3 regions of the Cellulomonas sp. P4_H4 genome follow, and region 2 is predicted to be linked to each of the others. Evidence: riboswitches for the same ligand, from Rfam matches in the RefSeq annotation. Region 2 holds a riboswitch; each other region holds the start of a gene.
The links. Region 2 has a riboswitch for S-adenosylmethionine ahead of AC1DPN_RS17330 (methylenetetrahydrofolate reductase). Riboswitches for the same ligand answer to the same signal wherever they lie in the genome.
Positions count from the first base shown of each region.

Region 1: linked by a shared signal. The riboswitch ahead of AC1DPN_RS01015 (LLM class flavin-dependent oxidoreductase) and the one ahead of AC1DPN_RS17330 (methylenetetrahydrofolate reductase) in region 2 are both predicted to bind S-adenosylmethionine.
Region 3: linked by a shared signal. The riboswitch ahead of AC1DPN_RS01910 (aminotransferase class V-fold PLP-dependent enzyme) and the one ahead of AC1DPN_RS17330 (methylenetetrahydrofolate reductase) in region 2 are both predicted to bind S-adenosylmethionine.

Region 1 is NZ_JBFUKL010000001.1:202,560-208,314, forward strand. It holds gene AC1DPN_RS01005 (winged helix-turn-helix transcriptional regulator) at 1-151, shown strand, start outside; gene AC1DPN_RS01010 (lysylphosphatidylglycerol synthase domain-containing protein) at 246-2,687, shown strand; SAM riboswitch class IV at 2,793-2,912, shown strand; gene AC1DPN_RS01015 (LLM class flavin-dependent oxidoreductase) at 3,127-4,236, shown strand; gene AC1DPN_RS01020 (GNAT family N-acetyltransferase) at 4,233-4,820, shown strand; gene AC1DPN_RS01025 (amino acid ABC transporter permease) at 4,871-5,755, shown strand, end outside.
Region 2 is NZ_JBFUKL010000007.1:13,691-19,445, forward strand. It holds gene AC1DPN_RS17305 (ABC transporter permease) at 1-205, opposite strand, end outside; gene AC1DPN_RS17310 (ATP-binding cassette domain-containing protein) at 205-1,104, opposite strand; gene AC1DPN_RS17315 (TetR/AcrR family transcriptional regulator) at 1,188-2,408, shown strand; gene AC1DPN_RS17320 (DNA-3-methyladenine glycosylase I) at 2,405-3,025, shown strand; gene AC1DPN_RS17325 (hypothetical protein) at 3,228-3,443, shown strand; SAM riboswitch class I at 3,508-3,602, shown strand; gene AC1DPN_RS17330 (methylenetetrahydrofolate reductase) at 3,660-4,697, shown strand; gene metE (5-methyltetrahydropteroyltriglutamate--homocysteine S-methyltransferase) at 4,703-5,755, shown strand, end outside.
Region 3 is NZ_JBFUKL010000001.1:365,135-370,889, reverse strand. It holds gene AC1DPN_RS01925 (3-oxoacyl-ACP reductase) at 1-246, shown strand, start outside; gene AC1DPN_RS01920 (MaoC/PaaZ C-terminal domain-containing protein) at 243-1,091, shown strand; gene AC1DPN_RS01915 (fasciclin domain-containing protein) at 1,151-1,789, opposite strand; gene AC1DPN_RS01910 (aminotransferase class V-fold PLP-dependent enzyme) at 2,083-3,477, opposite strand; SAM riboswitch class IV at 3,533-3,647, opposite strand; SAM riboswitch class I at 3,765-3,868, shown strand; partial or broken gene AC1DPN_RS01905 (DUF1737 domain-containing protein) at 3,878-4,039, shown strand; gene AC1DPN_RS01900 (rhodanese-like domain-containing protein) at 4,066-4,485, shown strand; gene AC1DPN_RS01895 (O-succinylhomoserine sulfhydrylase) at 4,494-5,738, shown strand.

The DNA.
Region 1 (5,755 bases), on a different contig from region 2:
CGTCACCGCGTCGGTGCCCGTGCGCGTCGACTACGAGCTGACCGAGCTGGGCGTCTCCCTGACGTCCGTCGTGCACGCGGTGAAGCTCTGGGCCGAGGCCAACATGGACTCGGTCGCGCGTGCCCGCGAGGCCTACGACCTGCGCGTCTGATCGCGCCCTCGCCCGCCACCGCGGCCAGTACCCTTCGTCCAGACGCCGCGCAGGTCAGCCGGCGTCCGTCGCGTCGCGTTGCGCAGGAGGTTCGATGCCCGGCCCGTCGCAACGGTCCCGCACCGCGGTGCGCGAGCTCGTGCGCGTCTGGTCGTCCGCCGAACAGGCACCACGTCTGCGCCGCCCGACGGACATCCTGCTGCTCGCCGTCTCGCTCCTGACCCTGGGACTGCTCGCCCTGGCCGCGCCGGGACCGTCGGGTGCCGACGACGCGATGGACACCCTTCTCGCGTGGCTCGAGCCGGTGTTCGGCTGGCTCTGGAACATCGCCTACGCCCTCCTCGCGCTGTGGGCACTCGTGCTGGTCCTGCTCCCCGCCGTGAGCCGAGGACGGCGCCGGCTGCTCGTCGACCAAGCGGTCGCGGCCGCGCTCGCGTTCGGCGCGGCGATGGGCGTGGGGGCGCTGGCCGGCACGGATCCCTCCGACACGGTCGCGGCCCTGATCGCGTCCGGACCGCCGGCCATCTACGTCGCGACCCGCGTCGCGGTGCTCACGGCGATCGTCGTCGTGGCCTCACCGCACCTGGCGCGGCCGTGGCGGTACGCGAACCGCCTGGTCATCGCCCTGGGTGCCGTCGCCGCGATCGGGGTGGGCACGACCAACGTCCTCGGGGCTGCGGCCGCCGTCGCCGTCGGGATCGCAGCGGCCGCCATCACGCACCTGATCCTCGGGTCTCCCCAGGGGCGCCTGACCGACGCCCAGGTGCAGGTCGCGCTCGCGGATCTCGGGGTGCCGGTGGACGACGTGCGCTCGACCCCGCACATCGCTCCCACCGGAACCATGCTTCTCGCACGCACCGACGACGGCACGAACCTGCGCGTCCGCGTCTACGGGCGCGACGCGTGGGACAGCCAGGTCGTCGGGTCGCTGTGGACCGCCCTGACCCGGCGCGGTGAGCGGGCGCACGTGGGCAGCAGTCGCAGGTCGCGCGTCGAGCACGAGGCCCTGATGACCCTCCTGGCCGCGCAGGCGCAGGTGCCGACGCTCGACATCGTCGCGGTCGGGATGGCCGTCCAGGGAGACGCCCTCCTGGTCACCAGCAGCCCCGCGACCACGCTGGCGGAGCTCGAGCCCGACGGCCTGGACGACGGCCTGCTCGCGGAGATGTGGCGCGCGGTGGTCACGCTGAACGGCGCGGGCATCAGCCACGGTCAGATCGACGGTGCCCGGGTCGTCGTCCGCCCCGACGGCGCCGTGGCCCTGGCCGACTTCGACGCGGCGGCGTCGGCCTCCGACGACGGTGACCTGCGCACCGACCGGGCTCGGCTGCTCGTCGCGACGGCCCTGGTCGTCGGACCGGACCGGGCTGTCGCCGCGGCGCTGGACGCGCTCGGCGCCGGTGGCCTGGCAGACGTGCTGCCGTACCTGCAGCCCGCCGCGCTCGGGCACGGGACACGAGCGGACGTCCGGGCGCGGAGCTGGACCATCGACGAGCTGCGGGCGGGCGCCATCGCGGCCGCTGGGGTCGACGAACCACCGCTGGAACGTCTGCGACGCGTGACGCCGGCGTCGGTCGGGAAGCTCCTGCTCGTCGGGCTCCTGGTGTACTTCGTCGTCTCGCTGCTCGTCGGCATCGATGTCGCCAGCGTCGCCGAAGCGCTGGGCTCGGCGAGCTGGGCCTGGGTCGTCGCCGCGCTGCTGCTCTGTCCGCTCATCCCGGCCTCGACGGCCGGCGCGACGCTGGGCGCCTCGCTCGCACGTCTGCGGTACTTCCCGGTCCTCATGCTGCAGTACGCGATCCAGTTCATCTCGCTGGTCATCCCCGCGACCGCAGCCCGGCTCGCGCTCGAGGTCCGCTTCTTCCAGAAGTTCGGCATCCCCGCCGCCACAGCCCTCTCGTTCGGGCTCATCGACAGCGTCAGCGGGTTCGTCGTGGAGGTCGGCCTGATCCTGGTCGTCCTGGTCAGCGGGCTGCCCGGCTTCAGCGAGAGTGTCCTGACGGGGTCGAGCGGCTCGGATGACGGGTCGACGAGCCCGTCCCTGCTCGCGGCACTGATCGCGCTGGTCGTGATCGGCGTCGTCGTCACCCTCGTCGTCCCGCAGCTGCGCCACCGGGTCACGGCGATCGTCCCGCGGATCCGGGCGTCGCTCGCGGGCCAGGTCCACGCGGCGCAGTCCTCGCTCGGCGTCCTTCGCAGGCCCGGCAAGGTCGCGGCGATGCTCGGCGGGAACCTCGGCGCCCAGCTCCTCCAGGCCGCGGTCCTGGGCCTGTGCCTGCACGCGTTCGGGGAGAGCGCGCACTTCTCCCAGCTGATCCTCATCAACACGGCCGTGTCGCTGTTCTCCGGCCTCATGCCCATCCCGGGCGGCGTGGGAGTCTCCGAGGCGGCACTCACGCTCTGCCTGCAGGCGATCGGCGTCCCCAGTGCGATCGCGATCTCCACGGCCATCACGTTCCGGCTCGTGACGTTCTACCTGCCCCCGATCTGGGGTGCCGCGGCGATGCGGTGGCTGCGTCGTCACGAGTACGTGTAGGCGACCTGCTGACCAACACCGCGTGACCAGGGCCGATGTCCGATCTCACGATGTGGCCAGCCATTTGACGTGCCGGAATCATGCCGCCTAAATTCCTACCAACAAGGTCAAGATTTCCAGCGCGAAGCTCCGGCTAGCTGGATGGCAACCCTCCGCGTGGCGGGGTGCCCCGGATGAGGACCTGGTCGTGGAGGGCGTCGAGCCCCCGCACGGCAACAACGCGAGCCCCGGCCCCGCCGGGACGAGAGGACGGACCATGAACGCGATCGGAGCCACCCGCTCCACGAGCAGCGGCGTCGCCATGCTCTCGCGTTCCTGTTGTCGCTGACCCCCTAGCAGCCCCGTCCCACCCCACGCACGCCCCCTGACGGGGCGCGCCCCGCCGCACCCCGAAACCGTGCGCGCCCCCACCTCTCGCACCACACGAACGGATACCCCTGTGTCCACCCATGCCCATCTCGGTGTCGACCTGTCCGACACCGGCGCCCGTGCCGCCGCCTGGCGCACCCACGGCTCCCAGGGTCAGCGCCTCTTCGACGCCGGCCGGCTCGAGGAGCTCGTCGCCGTCGCCCAGCGTGGCGCGCTCGACTTCGTCGTGTTCGACGACGACTTCGCGCTGCACCCCGGCGGCAGCACGAGCCGCCTCGACGCAGCCCTCGTCGCGGGTCGGCTGGCCCCCCGCACGCAGGGCATCGGGATCGTCGCGGCCGTCGGCACCACGCACACGGCCCCCGCGCACATCTCGACCGCGATCGCGACGATCGACCAGGCCAGCGGTGGTCGCGCCGGGTGGCAGGTCGGCTGGAGCACGCGTCTCGACGAGGTGCCGACCGCCGGTCCGCGGTCCACGTCCGCGCACGCGGCAGCGGTGCAGGGTGCCGCCGACGCCGCCGCGACGGTCGGCCGGCTCTGGGACAGCGCCGACGACCTGCCCGTGGTCCGTCCGCGGTTCACCACGCACGACGGCGTGAACTTCGCCGCCGGCAAGCCGAAGGCGACCGCCCGTCCCGCGCAGGGCCGCCCGCCCGTCGTCGTGCGGGCCACGACGCCCCCCGAGATCGACCTCGCCGGCCGGTACGCCGACGTGGTGCGCATCCGCGCGACGACTCGTGACGAGGCCGCGCAGACCCGCGCCCGTGTGCTGAGCGCGGTCGTCGCCGCCGGTCGCGACCCGCGCGACGTGCGCGTCCTGGTCGACGTCTACCTGATCGTCGGCCCGGACACCGCGAGCGCGCAGGCCCGCCTCGACATGCTCACCGACCTCGAGGGCGTCAGCTGGGACACCGGCTCGCTCGCGTTCGTCGGCACGTCCACCGGATTCGCCGACCTGGTCACCGACTGGCTCGACGCCGACGCGGTCGACGGCTTCACCGTCCGGCCGGCGTCCGTGCAGACCGACCTGGTCGCCCTTGTCGACGGAGTGCTGCCGGTCCTGCGAGCGGCGGACGCCTTCCGGTCCGAGTACCCCGGCCGGACGTTCCGCGACACGCTCGGCCTGCACAGCACCGCGGGCGCCGCCGCAGCTCACACGTACGCGGCCACGGCATGACGACCACCGACGAGCGCGTCGTGCGCTCCTACGCGTTGAGCGACCCGGCCGTGCGGCCCATGCTCGACGAGCTGGCGGTCGAGTACCTGACCCGCTACAGCGAGTTCTTCACCGAGGCCGACCTGCGCACCGAGCTCGAGCGGTATCCCGCGGAGCAGTTCGCGGCTCCCGACGGCGACCTCGTCCTGATCCTGGAGGACGAGGTCCCGGTGGCCGGCGGCGCCTTCCGGCTGCGTGCCGAGCCCGAGCTCGGCTCGGCAGACCTTCTCAGCCGGCCCGGCACGCGCGACGAGGACGGTCTGCCGACCGTCCGCACGGCTGAGTACAAGCGGATCTGGACGAGCTCGGCGCACCGTCGCCGTGGGCTCGCCCGGCTCGTCCTCGCCGAGCTCGAGGATCGTGCGGCCGCGGCCGGCTACGAGCGCCTGTACCTGACCACCGGTCCGCGGCAGCCCGAGGCCGCTGCGCTGTACCTGGCGACCGGCTGGCACCCCCTGTTCGACACCACCCTCCCCCCGGAGGAGATCGGCCCGCTGGCGTTCGAGAAGTGGCTCTGTCCGGAGCACGACGCCCCGCAGCCGTAGCTCCCGCAAGCAGCCCCCCGAACCCCGGAGTACCCGTGTCCACCGCCTTCCTGCACAAGGACGACGTCCAGCCGGACCTGTCTGACGTCGTCGTCCACGACGAACCCCGCGTCTACGCCGCCCGCCACCCCGCCCGCTGGGTGGCCACCGCGATCGTCGCCGTCCTGCTCGCGATGGTCGTCAGCTCGCTCGTCTCCAACCCCAGGTGGGAGTGGAGCATCGTCTGGCAGTACCTGACGTGGCCGTCCGTGCTCGACGGCCTGTGGGGCACCCTCCGGCTCACCGCCGCGGCCGCCGTGGTCGGCTTCGGGCTCGGCACGGTGCTCGCGCTGATGCGGCTGTCCAAGTCGCCGCTGCTGCGGTCCGTGGCCTGGGGCTACATCTGGATCTTCCGGTCCGTGCCCCTGATCCTGCAGCTCCTGCTCTGGTACAACCTCGCCTACCTGTACCCGCACCTGACGCTCGGGGTGCCGTTCGGTCCGTCGTTCGTCGAGCTCGACACGCTGTCCGTGATCGACAAGTTCGGCGCCGCGGTCCTGGGGCTCGGGCTCTCGCAGGCGGCCTACGCGTCCGAGATCATCCGCGCCGGGATCATCGGTGTCGACCAGGGCCAGCACGAGGCGGCCGCCGCCCTCGGACTGCCGAGACGTCGCCAGCAGCGGCGGATCATCCTGCCGCAGGCCATGCGGACGATCGTCCCGACCGCCGTCAACGAGATCATCGGCCTGGTCAAGGGCACCTCGGTGGTCTACGTCCTCGCGTACGGCGAGCTGTTCTACATCGTCGGTGTCATCTACGGCCGGAACCAGCGCGTGGTCCCGCTGCTCATCGTCGCGGGCATCTGGTACCTCGTCGTGACCACCGTCCTGACGGTCATCCAGTACTACCTGGAGCGGCACTACGCCAAGGGGGCCCTGCGTCAGCTGCCGCCGACC
Region 2 (5,755 bases):
CGAAGTCGACGTAGTCCATGCCGGCGTCGAGCGCCCCGCCGAACACGTAGACGAACATCAGCAGGAGCATCACCGGCAGCAGCACGGCGAGCAGGATCGTGTCGAGCTGCCGCAGCGAGCGGCGGACGGAGCGCCAGATCAGCGCGGCGGTGTCGTGGACGCCCCACCCGAGGGCTGGGGCCGTAGGCGCGGTGATCGTGGTCATCAGGACTCCTGGGTGGCGAGGACGCGGTCGTCGGTCGGACGTCCGGTGAGGGTCAGGAAGACGTCGTCGAGGGTGGGGGAGCGGACCTCCCAGGTGTCGACGGCGACGCCGCGACGCTCGACGTCGGCGAGGATCCGGCGGACGTCGGGGACGGTGCCGTCGGTCTGGATGCGCTCGGCCTCGCCGTCCTTCAGGCGGAGCTCGACGTGCGCGGACCCGACCGCGCTCTTGAGCTCGGGCGCGGTGCCGTTCGCGATGACGCGGCCGCCGTCGATGACCGCGATCCGGTCGGCCAGCTCGTCGGCCTCCTCCAGGTACTGCGTGGTCAGCAGGACGGTGGTCCCCTGGGCCACGACCTCCCGGATCACGTCCCACAGCCCGTTCCTGCTGCGCGGGTCGAGGCCGGTGGTCGGCTCGTCTAGGAACACCACCTGCGGCCGCGCCAGGAGTCCGACGGCCAGGTCGAGCCGCCGCCGCATGCCGCCCGAGTAGGTCTTCACGACCCTGCGGGCGGCGTCCGTGAGGTCGAACAGCTCCAGCAGCTCGTCGCTGCGGGTGCGGACCTCGCGGCGATCGAGGTGCGCCAGCCGCGCCATGAGCCGCAGGTTCTCGACGCCGGTCAGCAGCTCGTCGACGGCCGCGAACTGCCCCGTGAGGCTGATCGCCGCTCGGACGTCCGCGGGCTGTCGCACGACGTCCTTGCCCGCGACGTACGCGGTTCCGGCGTCGGGCTTCACCAGCGTGGACAGGATGCGGACGGTGGTGGTCTTGCCTGCCCCGTTGGGTCCGAGCAGCGCGAGCACCTCGCCCTGGGCGACGTCGAGGTCGACGCCGTCAAGCACGGTGAGGTCGCCGTAGGACTTGCGCAGTCCACGGGCGACGACGACGGGTGCGCTCATCGCAGGTTCCTCTCGTTTGTGTATGGCATAAACTGTGTGTGTACGTCATACACACTTGTAGGATCGACGGTCAAGGAGGTGTCGTGGACGACATCGAGGAAGCACGACGCGAGGCCGAGGCGCTCCGACGCGACCGGGAGAAGGCCGAGCGCGCCGAGGCGAAGGAGGCCGACCGCGCTCGTCGGGACGCCGAGAAGGCAGAGCGTGACGCTCAGCGGGACGCCGAACGCCGCGAGCGCGACCGGGTGCGCGCCGCCGCGGACCAGGAGAAGCGCGAGCGCGAGGCGCGCGAACGTCAGGAGCGCGAAGCACGGGATGCGGCGCGTGAGGTCGCGCGTCAGCTCCGAGAGGCCGAGCGTGCCGAGCGCACCGCGTCCCTCGCCCAGCAGCGGGCCGCCCGTGACGCCGAGAAGGCCCGCCGGCAGGCCGTCCGTGTCGCGCACTCGACGGCGCCCGACGACGAGCAACCCGCGCTCGCGGCCGACCTGCCACCGGGGATCGCCGTGCTGTGGCGCGCACCCGCCGTCGGTCGCCCCGGCCCCCGGCCCGGGCTCACGCTCGAGCAGATCGCCGATGCCGGCATCGCCCTGGCCGACGCCGAGGGACTGGACGCCGTCTCGATGGCGCGACTGGCCGAGTCGCTCGGGTTCACGACGATGTCGCTCTACCGGTACGTCTCGTCCAAGGACGAGGTGCTGAGCCTGATGTCCGACCGTGCCGGCGGTTCGCCGCCCCCCACCGGGCCCGAGCTGGGTGGCTGGCGCGAGCGGCTCGAGCTCATCCTCGCCATCCAGCAGCCGATCCTGCGGGCGCACCCGTGGCTCGCGCGCACCACGACCGTGCTGCACGCGATCGGTCCGGGTCGCCTCGCCTGGATGGAGGGCATGCTCGCCGCGCTGGAGGAGACGCCGCTGACGGAGCGGCAGAAGGTCGGTGCGATCGGGGTGCTGTCGACGCACGCGCTCGACCAGCTGCGGATCAGCGAGCAGCTGTCGTCCCAGGCGCGCACCGCCGCCGTCGGCCCCGCGGACGGCGAGGCCCCGGATCTCGGTGAGCTCATCGGCATGCTCGCCACACCGGCGTCCCACCCCGCCCTCGTGCGGGCCGCGTCGTCAGGCGCGTTCTCGTGGGGCCCGTCCGAGGAGCCCGGGGACGACTCCCTCGACTTCGGTACGCAGCTGATCCTCGACGGCATCGAGCGGCTCGTGACCGTCGCCGCGAGCCACCCACAGCCCCCGGCCCGGCGGGTGCTGCCGCCTGGACCCGTCCAGGTGTCGGACGCACCCGACAGACTCGAGGCATGACCTCTCCCGATGCCCCACCGGTAGACGCACCGCGAACCCTGCTGGTCGACGTGCCGACCCTGACCGGCCGCTGCTTCGGCGACGGCAACCCGCTCTACGAGCAGTACCACGACGAGGAGTGGGGCAAGTCGGTGCACGGCGAGCACGCCCTGTTCGAGCGGTTCGCGCTCGAGGGCTTCCAGTCCGGGCTCGCGTGGATCACCGTGCTGCGCAAGCGTCCCGCCTTCAGGGCCGCGTTCGCGGACTTCGACCCGGAGCGTGTGGCCGAGTTCGGTGACGACGACGTCGCACGGCTGATGGCCGACGCCGGGATCGTGCGCAACCGGGCCAAGATCGAGGCGACGATCGCGAACGGCCGGGCACTGCGCGAGCTGCACGCGTCCGGCGGATCGCTCGACGCCGTCCTGTGGTCGCACGCCCCCGACCGCACCGACTGGGTCCGGCCGTCCACCTGGACCGACGTCCCCGCGATCACCGCCGAGTCGAAGGCCCTGGCCAAGGAGCTCAAGTCGCTCGGCTTCCGGTTCGTGGGACCCACGACTGCGTACGCCGCGATGCAGGCGTGCGGCGTGGTGGACGATCATCTGGCGACCTGCCCGACGGTTCGGAGCGTGTAGACACCGCCGCTTCGCGGCCACAGCGTCCGCTGGCGCGATCCACCTAGACGCTTGACCAGGGCGAACGCCCGGGCACGCCGTAGAGGTCCGGCCGACGGCTCGAGCGACGTGCCGTGGGCCGCGGGTGAGATCTCAGCTTGTGGCGGGTGATGTGTCGGCGAGCGTCTCGGCAGGCGGGATTCTGCGCACTATCGTGCGGCGAGTGGCAGACGATCTCGAACCCGACGGGCGGCACGACGACGTGCGCGCCGCGGCAGAGGCGTTGGCCGGGACGGCCGAACCGGACGTCGAGATCCTCGCCGCGGTCCACGACGGGCTCCGCCTCGTGCCGGCCGGATCGCCCACGTCGTGGTTCGACGTGCCGTCACAGAAGCGCGGGCGCGACGACGGGTCGCTGGGGACGCGCCGAGAGGTCTGAGACACTCGCGTCTCACCCGTCGAACATGGTTGCTCACCATGTGGTCGCCGGTCTACCATCGCGGCTACCATCCAGAGCGGCCGAGAGACCTGGCTCCACGACGCCGCAGCAACCCCCCTCTCACGAGGGTGTGGGTGCTTCCGCCAGGGACGATGGAGAGAACCAGATGTCCCCGAACCACCGTTGTACCGGACGACCCGCCTCGCAGGGCCCACTGTGAGCGCCGCGACGGTGGAACCTCGCACGCCCGGACTGCACGTTGCGCCCGCCGCGCGCCCGCAGGCTGCCAACGACCGGCCCACCATCTCCTTCGAGCTCTTCCCGCCGCGCAATCCTGACGCGGCGCCGCGCCTGTGGGCCACGATCCAGGCGCTCGAGTCGGTGCACCCGGACTTCGTCTCGGTCACCTACGGCGCCTCGGGCAAGACGCGCGTCACCACGCGGCAGCTGGTCAGCCGCCTGCTGCACGAGACGACCCTGAACCCGATCGCCCACCTGACCTGCGTCGGCACGTCGCGCGAGGAGATCACGACGATCGTCGAGGAGTTCCTCGACGAGGGCGTCCGCTCGTTCCTCGCGCTCCGCGGCGACCCGCCCACGGACCAGACCGACTGGGTCGCGCACCCGGACGGGCTCCAGACCGCCGGCGAGCTGGTCGAGCTGCTGCGTCAGATCGAGGCGCAGCGCTGCGCGGACAGCCCGTCGCAGGCCGTGCGGGCTCGCGTCCGTCCGCTCTCGGTCGCCGTCGCCGCCTTCCCCCGCGGGAACCACGCCACCGGTGGCACGCGGGCCCAGGACGTCGCGTCGCTGCTGTCCAAGCAGGAGGCCGGCGCCGACTTCGCGATCACGCAGGTGTTCTTCGAGGCGGAGGACTACCTCGGGATCGTCCAGGAGGCGCGCGAGGCCGGCGTCACCATCCCGATCATCCCGGGCATCATCCCGACCACAGACCCGGCCCGCCTGCTGCGGCTGCAGGACCTCACCGGGGTTCCGGTGCCCGAGCGACTGTTCGACCTGCTCGGCTCCGCCGACGACGAGCTCGACCGGCACCGCCGGGGCATCCGTGCCAGCGTCGACCTGGTCAACGGCGTCCTGGACGGCGGGGCTCCCGGCGTCCACCTCTACACGTTCAACCAGCACCATGCCGTACTTGACCTGCTCGAGGGTGCACACCTCGACGGCGGAGCTCGGACAGCTCCCGACCTGGCCAGCGGGCCGCAGGTCACGGCAACCGCCCGACCCTCGAGGGACTGAAAACCATGAGCGAGACCCCGAAGTTCCCCGCCGGCTCCGTGCTCGGCTACCCGCGCATCGGACCGCGCCGTGAGCTCAAGAAGGCCATCGAGTCATTCTGGGCCGGCAAGTCGAGCGCCGACGACGTGGAGGCTGTGGCCGCCGACCTGCGTCGCCGCACGCGCAACCGCCTCGTCGAGCTGGGCCTGCCCAAGGACGTTCCCGCGATCCCGAGCGCCTTCTCGTTCTACGACCACGTGCTCGACGCGACCGCCGTCGTCGGTGCCGTCCCGGCCCGCTTCGCCGACGTCGTCGCCGAGGACGGCTCGCTCGACCTGGCCGGTTACTCGACCGTGGCGCGTGGCCGCGGTGACGACCTGCCGCTCGAGATGACCAAGTGGTTCGACACCAACTACCACTACCTGGTCCCGGAGATCGGCCCCGAGACCACGTTCCGCTACGCGAGCGACCGCCCCGTGCGGGAGTTCAAGGAGGCCCTCGCGGACGGCGTCCTGACGCGTCCGGTCATCGTCGGCCCCGTCACGTACCTCGCGCTGGCCAAGTCGACCGAGGGTGCGCCCGACGACTTCGCGCCGATCGACCGCCTCGAGGACCTGCTGCCCGTCTACGCCGCTCTGCTCCAGGACCTCGCCGCCGCGGGTGCCACCTGGGTGCAGCTGGAGGAGCCCGCACTGGTCTCCGACTCGATCGAGGTCCCGGCCGAGCAGCTGCTCGCCGCGGTCATCGAGGCGTACCGCGCCCTGGCCACCGACCTCACCGACCGCCCGGCGATCCTCGTCGCCGCGCCGTACGGCGACCTGGGCGCCGCGCTCCCGGTGCTCGCGGCCACCGACGTCGACGCCATCGGCATCGACCTCGTCCGCGGCAGCGCGCCCACCGAGTCCGTACCCGGCCTCGAGACCAAGACGCTGGTCGCCGGCGTGATCGACGGTCACAACATCTGGCGCGCCGACCTCGACGCCAAGCTCGCGATCCTGGAGCAGCTGGAGGGCCTCGGCGCCGCCGCGGTGACCGTCGGCACCTCCACGTCGCTGTTCCACGTCCCGCACACGACCACC
Region 3 (5,755 bases), on a different contig from region 2:
ACCGCACCTCTGCTCGAGACCTTCGGGGGGACCGCGAACGCCGTGGCGCCCGGGTTCATCGAGACCGAGATGACCGCACGCATCCCCGCGGTCACGCGGCAGGTCGCCCGGCGGCTCAACTCCTTGCAGCAGGGCGGTCAGCCCGTCGACGTGGCCGAGACCGTCGCGTTCCTGGCCTCACCCGCCGCCGGTGGCATCGTGGGCCGCGTGCTGCGGGTGTGCGGGCAGAACCTGGTGGGTCAGTGACCGTCGTCGTCCTGCCTGGCGTGCCCGGGCTCGGCGGGTTGTACGCGCGCGGTGCCGCGTCGACCTTGCGACGACGCAGGGAGCGCGAGCTGCCCGACGTCGAGTACGTCGTCCGATCGGTCCGGGCCCAGGCCGCCCACCTGACCGAGTACCAGCACCTGCTCGGGGAGTCCGCGAGCGACCTGCTGCCCGCAGGGTTCGTGCACGTGCTCGCGTTCCCCGTCGCGACGGCCGTCATGGCACGCTCGGACTTCCCGCTGCCGTTGGCCGGCCTCGTCCACCTGTCCAACCAGGTCACGCAGCACCGCCCGCTCTCGCTCGCGGACACGTTCGACGTCCGGGCCACCGCGGCGAACCTGCGTGCACACCGCACCGGCACGCAGGTCGACCTCGTGACCACGGTCTCGGTCGGCGACGACGTCACCTGGCGAGGCGTGTCGACGTACCTGGCGAAGGGCGTGTTCCTGCAGGGCGAGGGTGCGTCCGACGAGCGCCCGCCGTTCCAGGCGCCCGTGCCGACCGCTCAGTGGGTGCTCGCCGCAGACACCGGGCGCCGGTACGCGGCGGTCTCCGGCGACCGCAACCCGATCCACATGTCGTCCTTGGCCGCCAAGGCGTTCGGCTTCCCTCGTGCGATCGCCCACGGCATGTACACGGCGTCGCTCGCACTCGCGGCCGTCGGCGCAGCACGAGGCGACGCGTTCGACTGGTCCGTCGAGTTCTCGAAGCCGGTCCTGCTGCCGTCGACGGTGTCGGTGCATGTCGGTGCGCTCGAGCGGGGCTTCGAGATCGCGGCCTGGACCGCGGTGCCGCACCTGACGGGGACCGTCACACCCCTGGCCTGACGCGGCGGCAGCCGCCGGGTCTCGGAGCCCGACGACTGCTCACCTGCATCCATCCTCGGTCAGAGGTCGGCCGGGCGCAGCACGAAGGTGATCGCGTGGGCGATCTGGACGTTGCCCGCGTTGAGGTCGAGCTGGCGGCGGATCAGGAACGGGTTCAGGTCGTTGCGGTCCTGGTCCTTGAGCTGCACCAGGGCGAGCCGCTTGCTCAGGACGTCCACCTGGAACGTGCCACCCTGCGCCGTCGTCAGCACCGCGTTGTCCGACGCCAGCGCGGCCGACGAGTCGATCGTCACGCCCGGGACGACGTGGTACAGCAGCACCTGCTCGATCGCGTCGATGCCTACGGCGCCGGCCAGCGCCGTCAGCACCTTCTGCTCGCTGCCGTACCAGTGGTGCGTGAGGTCCCACGCCAGCAGCTGGAACGCACGGTCGTTCGGCACGAACGCGGTCAGCGGCACCGTGCCGTCCGCGAGCACCGCCACCGGGCTGGCGGGCTTGGCAGCCAGCACCGCGGCGACGGCCTGGTCGAGGATGTCGAAGTCGTACCAGCTGCGGTCGAACGTGTCGCCGTCCGACGCCAGCAGTGCCGCAAGGCTCGACGTTCCTGGGGCGGCCGACGCGGCCGGCGCGAGCGCGAGTCCACCTCCCGCGGCGAGACCGGCGACGACCAGGGCGGACAGAGTGCGGCGGATCCTCATGATGGGCTCCTACGGACGAGGGTTCACGGCCGACGCCCCAGCGCCGCACCGCGCGGGCACCCGGTCGGACGCCCTGCACCCACTTCCCGGCCACCCCGCGCGACGGATGCACGCGGTCACAACGCGGCCGATGTCGCACCCGATGGCGTCGCGTCGCCGTCGAGACCGTCACTCCGACACGAGACCGGCACGTGGAACTGCCGGGCTCGTGTGGGACTGACGGTCTCGTGGCTGCGGGTGGGCAGCTGGCCGACCAGCGGTCGGCAGCCAGGGCTGCCGCCTGGGGCCGGCGGCTAGTCGTCCAGGGCCGGGCCGCAGGCTGCCGCGGCCGTGGCTGCCAGGTGGTCCAGGCCGTGCACGGCGACGAGCGGGCGGGTGTCCTCGACGACCGCCCAGCAGCCGTCGACGACCTCGTAGCCGGAGCTCGGGCCGTCCGTCAGGTAGGTGGTCAGCGCGGAGATCAGACGGTCGACAGCCTCACTGGTGGTGCCGACGCCGACGGACGCGCGGATCGCACCGTCGGACGCGTCGAGGTGCGCGAGGAGCGGGTGGGCGCAGAAGCGGCCGTCGCGGACACCGATGCCGTGCTCGGCCGACAGGTACGCGGCGACGAGGCCGGGGTTGTGGCCGGGCACCGTGAAGGTGAGCACGCCGACGGGTGCCGCCGAGTCGGGCCAGATGCGCGCGATATCGACGCCGTCGATCGCGGCCAGACCCGCGACGAGCCGGGACCGGAGGGCATCCTCGTGCGCGCCGAGCGCACCGGCGGGCAGTGCGGCGAGCTGGTCGCAGGCCTCCGCGAGCGCGATCGCACCGATCACGTTGGGCGAGCCGGCCTCGTGGCGCGCCGGCGCGGGCTGCCAGACCGTGCGGTCGGTCCGGACGTCGCGCACCGCACCTCCCCCTGCGAGGTACGGCGAGCCGGTGTCGAGCCAGTCGCGACGGCCGACCAGGGCACCGGCCCCGAACGGCGCGTAGGTCTTGTGCCCCGAGAACGCGATGTAGTCCGCATCGGTGGCCGCGAGCGAGAAGCCGCGGTGGGGCACCAGCTGGGCACCGTCGACAGCGACGCGCGTGCCCTCGGCGTGCGCGAGGGAGATGACCTCGTCGAGCGGCAGCGACTCACCGGTGACGTTGGAGGCGCCCGTGACGGTCAGGAGCGCGTAGTGCTGGCGGGCGAGCTCGTCGCGAAGCTTGGAGAGCGTCTCCGCCACGGTGCGCGCGATCGGCAGGATCGTCGTCGAGTGGCCGTGACCGTCGCCCGAGTGCACCCAGGGCAGCAGGTTGGCGTGGTGCTCGATGTCGAGGACGAGAACCCGGGAGCCCTGCGGGACGACCCGCGCGAGCAGGTTGAGCGAGTCGGTGGTGTTGCGGGTGATGATCGCGACGTCGTCGGGACGGGCGTCCACGAAGCGCGCGATCGTCTGGCGTGCGGACTCGTACAGGGCCGTGGACACCTGGGACAGGTAGCCGGCACCGCGGTGCACGGACGCGTACAGCGGCAGGACCTCGGTCACGCGCGCGGCGACGGCGTCGAGAGCCGGGGCGCTCGCCGCGTAGTCGAGGTTGGCGTAGACGCGCTGCGTGCCGTCGACGAGAGGAACGGTGGTGTTGCCGCCGACGACGGGGAGCAGGGCGCCCACCGCATCGACGTCCACACACGAGAGGCGCTCGACGGTTGCGGTCATGATGGTCCTCCGACAGGTCTCGAGGGCCACTCTTCAGCCGACCAACAGCCGGTGGACCCCGCGCTTGCCGTGCTCCGGACGGAGCACAGCCAGGTCGTCACCCGGGGCACCCCACCGCGGAGGAGGGTTGCCGGCCAGCGAGCCGGGGCTTGACGCTGGCGCTCATGACCTGAGAAGAGGGTCCCCGCAGCCCCGCAGGACTGTCAACGCGTGATCCGATTCATCTCGGATGGCAAGACTTCGATACCACCAGTTGGAAACGTCGAGGCGTCGCACTAGCATCACCGACACCATCCAGAGCGGCTGAGAGATCTGGCTCGACGACGCCGCAGCAACCCGCATGCACCGACAGGTGCCTGGTCGAGGGTGCTACCGCCAGGACCGATGGAGGTTCCCGCACGTGACCGAACGACTTCTCTACCGGCTGCTCAGCGGCCCGGACGACCTTGCATTCTGCGAGCGCGTCTCAGAAGCCTTGGCTAACGGCTACGTCCTGCACGGCGGCCCGGCCGCCACCTTCGACGGGACGCGCGTGGTCGTCGCGCAGGCCGTCGTCCTTCCCCGCCCCACCCACGAGACGAGGCCCGCATGAGCTACGCCGGCGACCTGACCCCCCAGCAGGCCTGGGACCTCCTGACGTCCGACTCGAGCGCGCTGCTCGTGGACGTCCGCACCGACGCCGAGTGGGCGTACGTCGGCATCCCCGACGGGTCCTCGATCGACGGCCGGGCCGCGCTCGTCGAGTGGGTCACCTACCCGTCCGGGCGCCCGAACCCGCAGTTCCTCAAGCAGCTCAGCGAGGTCGGGCTCGCGCCCGGCGACGGGCGTCCGATCGTCTTCCTGTGCCGCTCGGGCGTGCGCTCGATCGCCGCCGCAAACGCGGCCACCGCAGCCGGGCTCGGTCCGGCGTACAACGTGCTCGAGGGCTTCGAGGGCGACGTGGGCGCCGACGGGCACCGTGGGCACTCGGGCTGGCGCGCTGCCGGCCTGCCGTGGCGGCAGCGGTGAGCCCCCGCGTGCCGGGTCCCGGCGACTGGGACGAGAAGCGGGTCGAACGAAGCACGCTGCGCCCCGACACGCTCGCCGTGCGCGGCGGGCTGGTGCGGTCCCAGTTCCAGGAGATGTCCGAGGCGCTGTTCCTGACGCAGGGATACGTCTACGACGACGCCGCACAGGCCGAGTCCGCGTTCGCCGGCGAGTACGACCGGTTCCTGTACTCGCGCTACAACAACCCGACGGTCTCGACCTTCGAGGAGCGCCTGCGCCTGCTCGACGGCGCCGAGGCCGCCTTCGCGACGGCGAGCGGCATGTCCGCCGTGTTCACCGCCATCGCGGCGGTCGCCAAGGCGGGCTCCCGCGTCGTCGCGGCCCGTGCGCTCTTCGGGTCGACCGTCGTGCTCTTCGAGGAGGTCTTCGCCCAGTGGGGCGTGACGACGGACTACGTCGACGGGCACGTGCTGTCGCAGTGGGAGGAGGCGCTCTCGACGCCCGCCGACGTCGTCTTCTTCGAGACGCCGTCGAACCCGATGCAGGACCTGGTCGACATCGCGGCGGTCACCAAGCTCGCGCACGCGGCGGGCGCCCTGGTCATCGTCGACAACGTCTTCGCCACGCCCGTGCTCTCGCGCCCGCTCGACTTCGGCGCCGACGTGATCGTCTACTCCGCCACGAAGCACATCGACGGTCAGGGGCGAGTGCTCGGCGGCGCGATCCTGGGCACCGACGAGTACATCCACGGCCCGGTGCAGACGCTCATCCGGAACACCGGCCCGTCGATGTCCGCGTTCAACGCCTGGGTCCTGCTCAAGGGCCTCGAGACCCTCTCGCTGCGCGTCAGGCACCAGACCGCGTCGGCCCTGCGCCTGGCGACGTGGCTCGAGGAGCAGCCGGGCGTCTCGATGGTCCGCTACCCGTACCTGCCCTCGCACCCGCAGCACGCGCTCGCGCTCGCGCAGCAGTCGGGCGGCGGCACGGTCGTGACGTTCAACCTGGCGGTTCCCGAGGGAGCGACGCCCGACGTGGCCAAGAAGGCGACGTTCGGGGTGGTCGACGCGCTGCGGATCATCGACATCTCGAACAACCTGGGCGACGCGAAGTCGATCATCACGCACCCCGCGACGACGACCCACCGCAAGCTCGGTGCCGAGGGGCGCGCAGCCGTGGGTATCGGCGAGTCGACCGTCCGGCTGTCCGTGGGGCTCGAGGACCCGGACGACCTGATCGACGACCTGACGCAGGCGCTGGGCACGCTCGGGCACTGACGCCTGGGCGCGCCTGC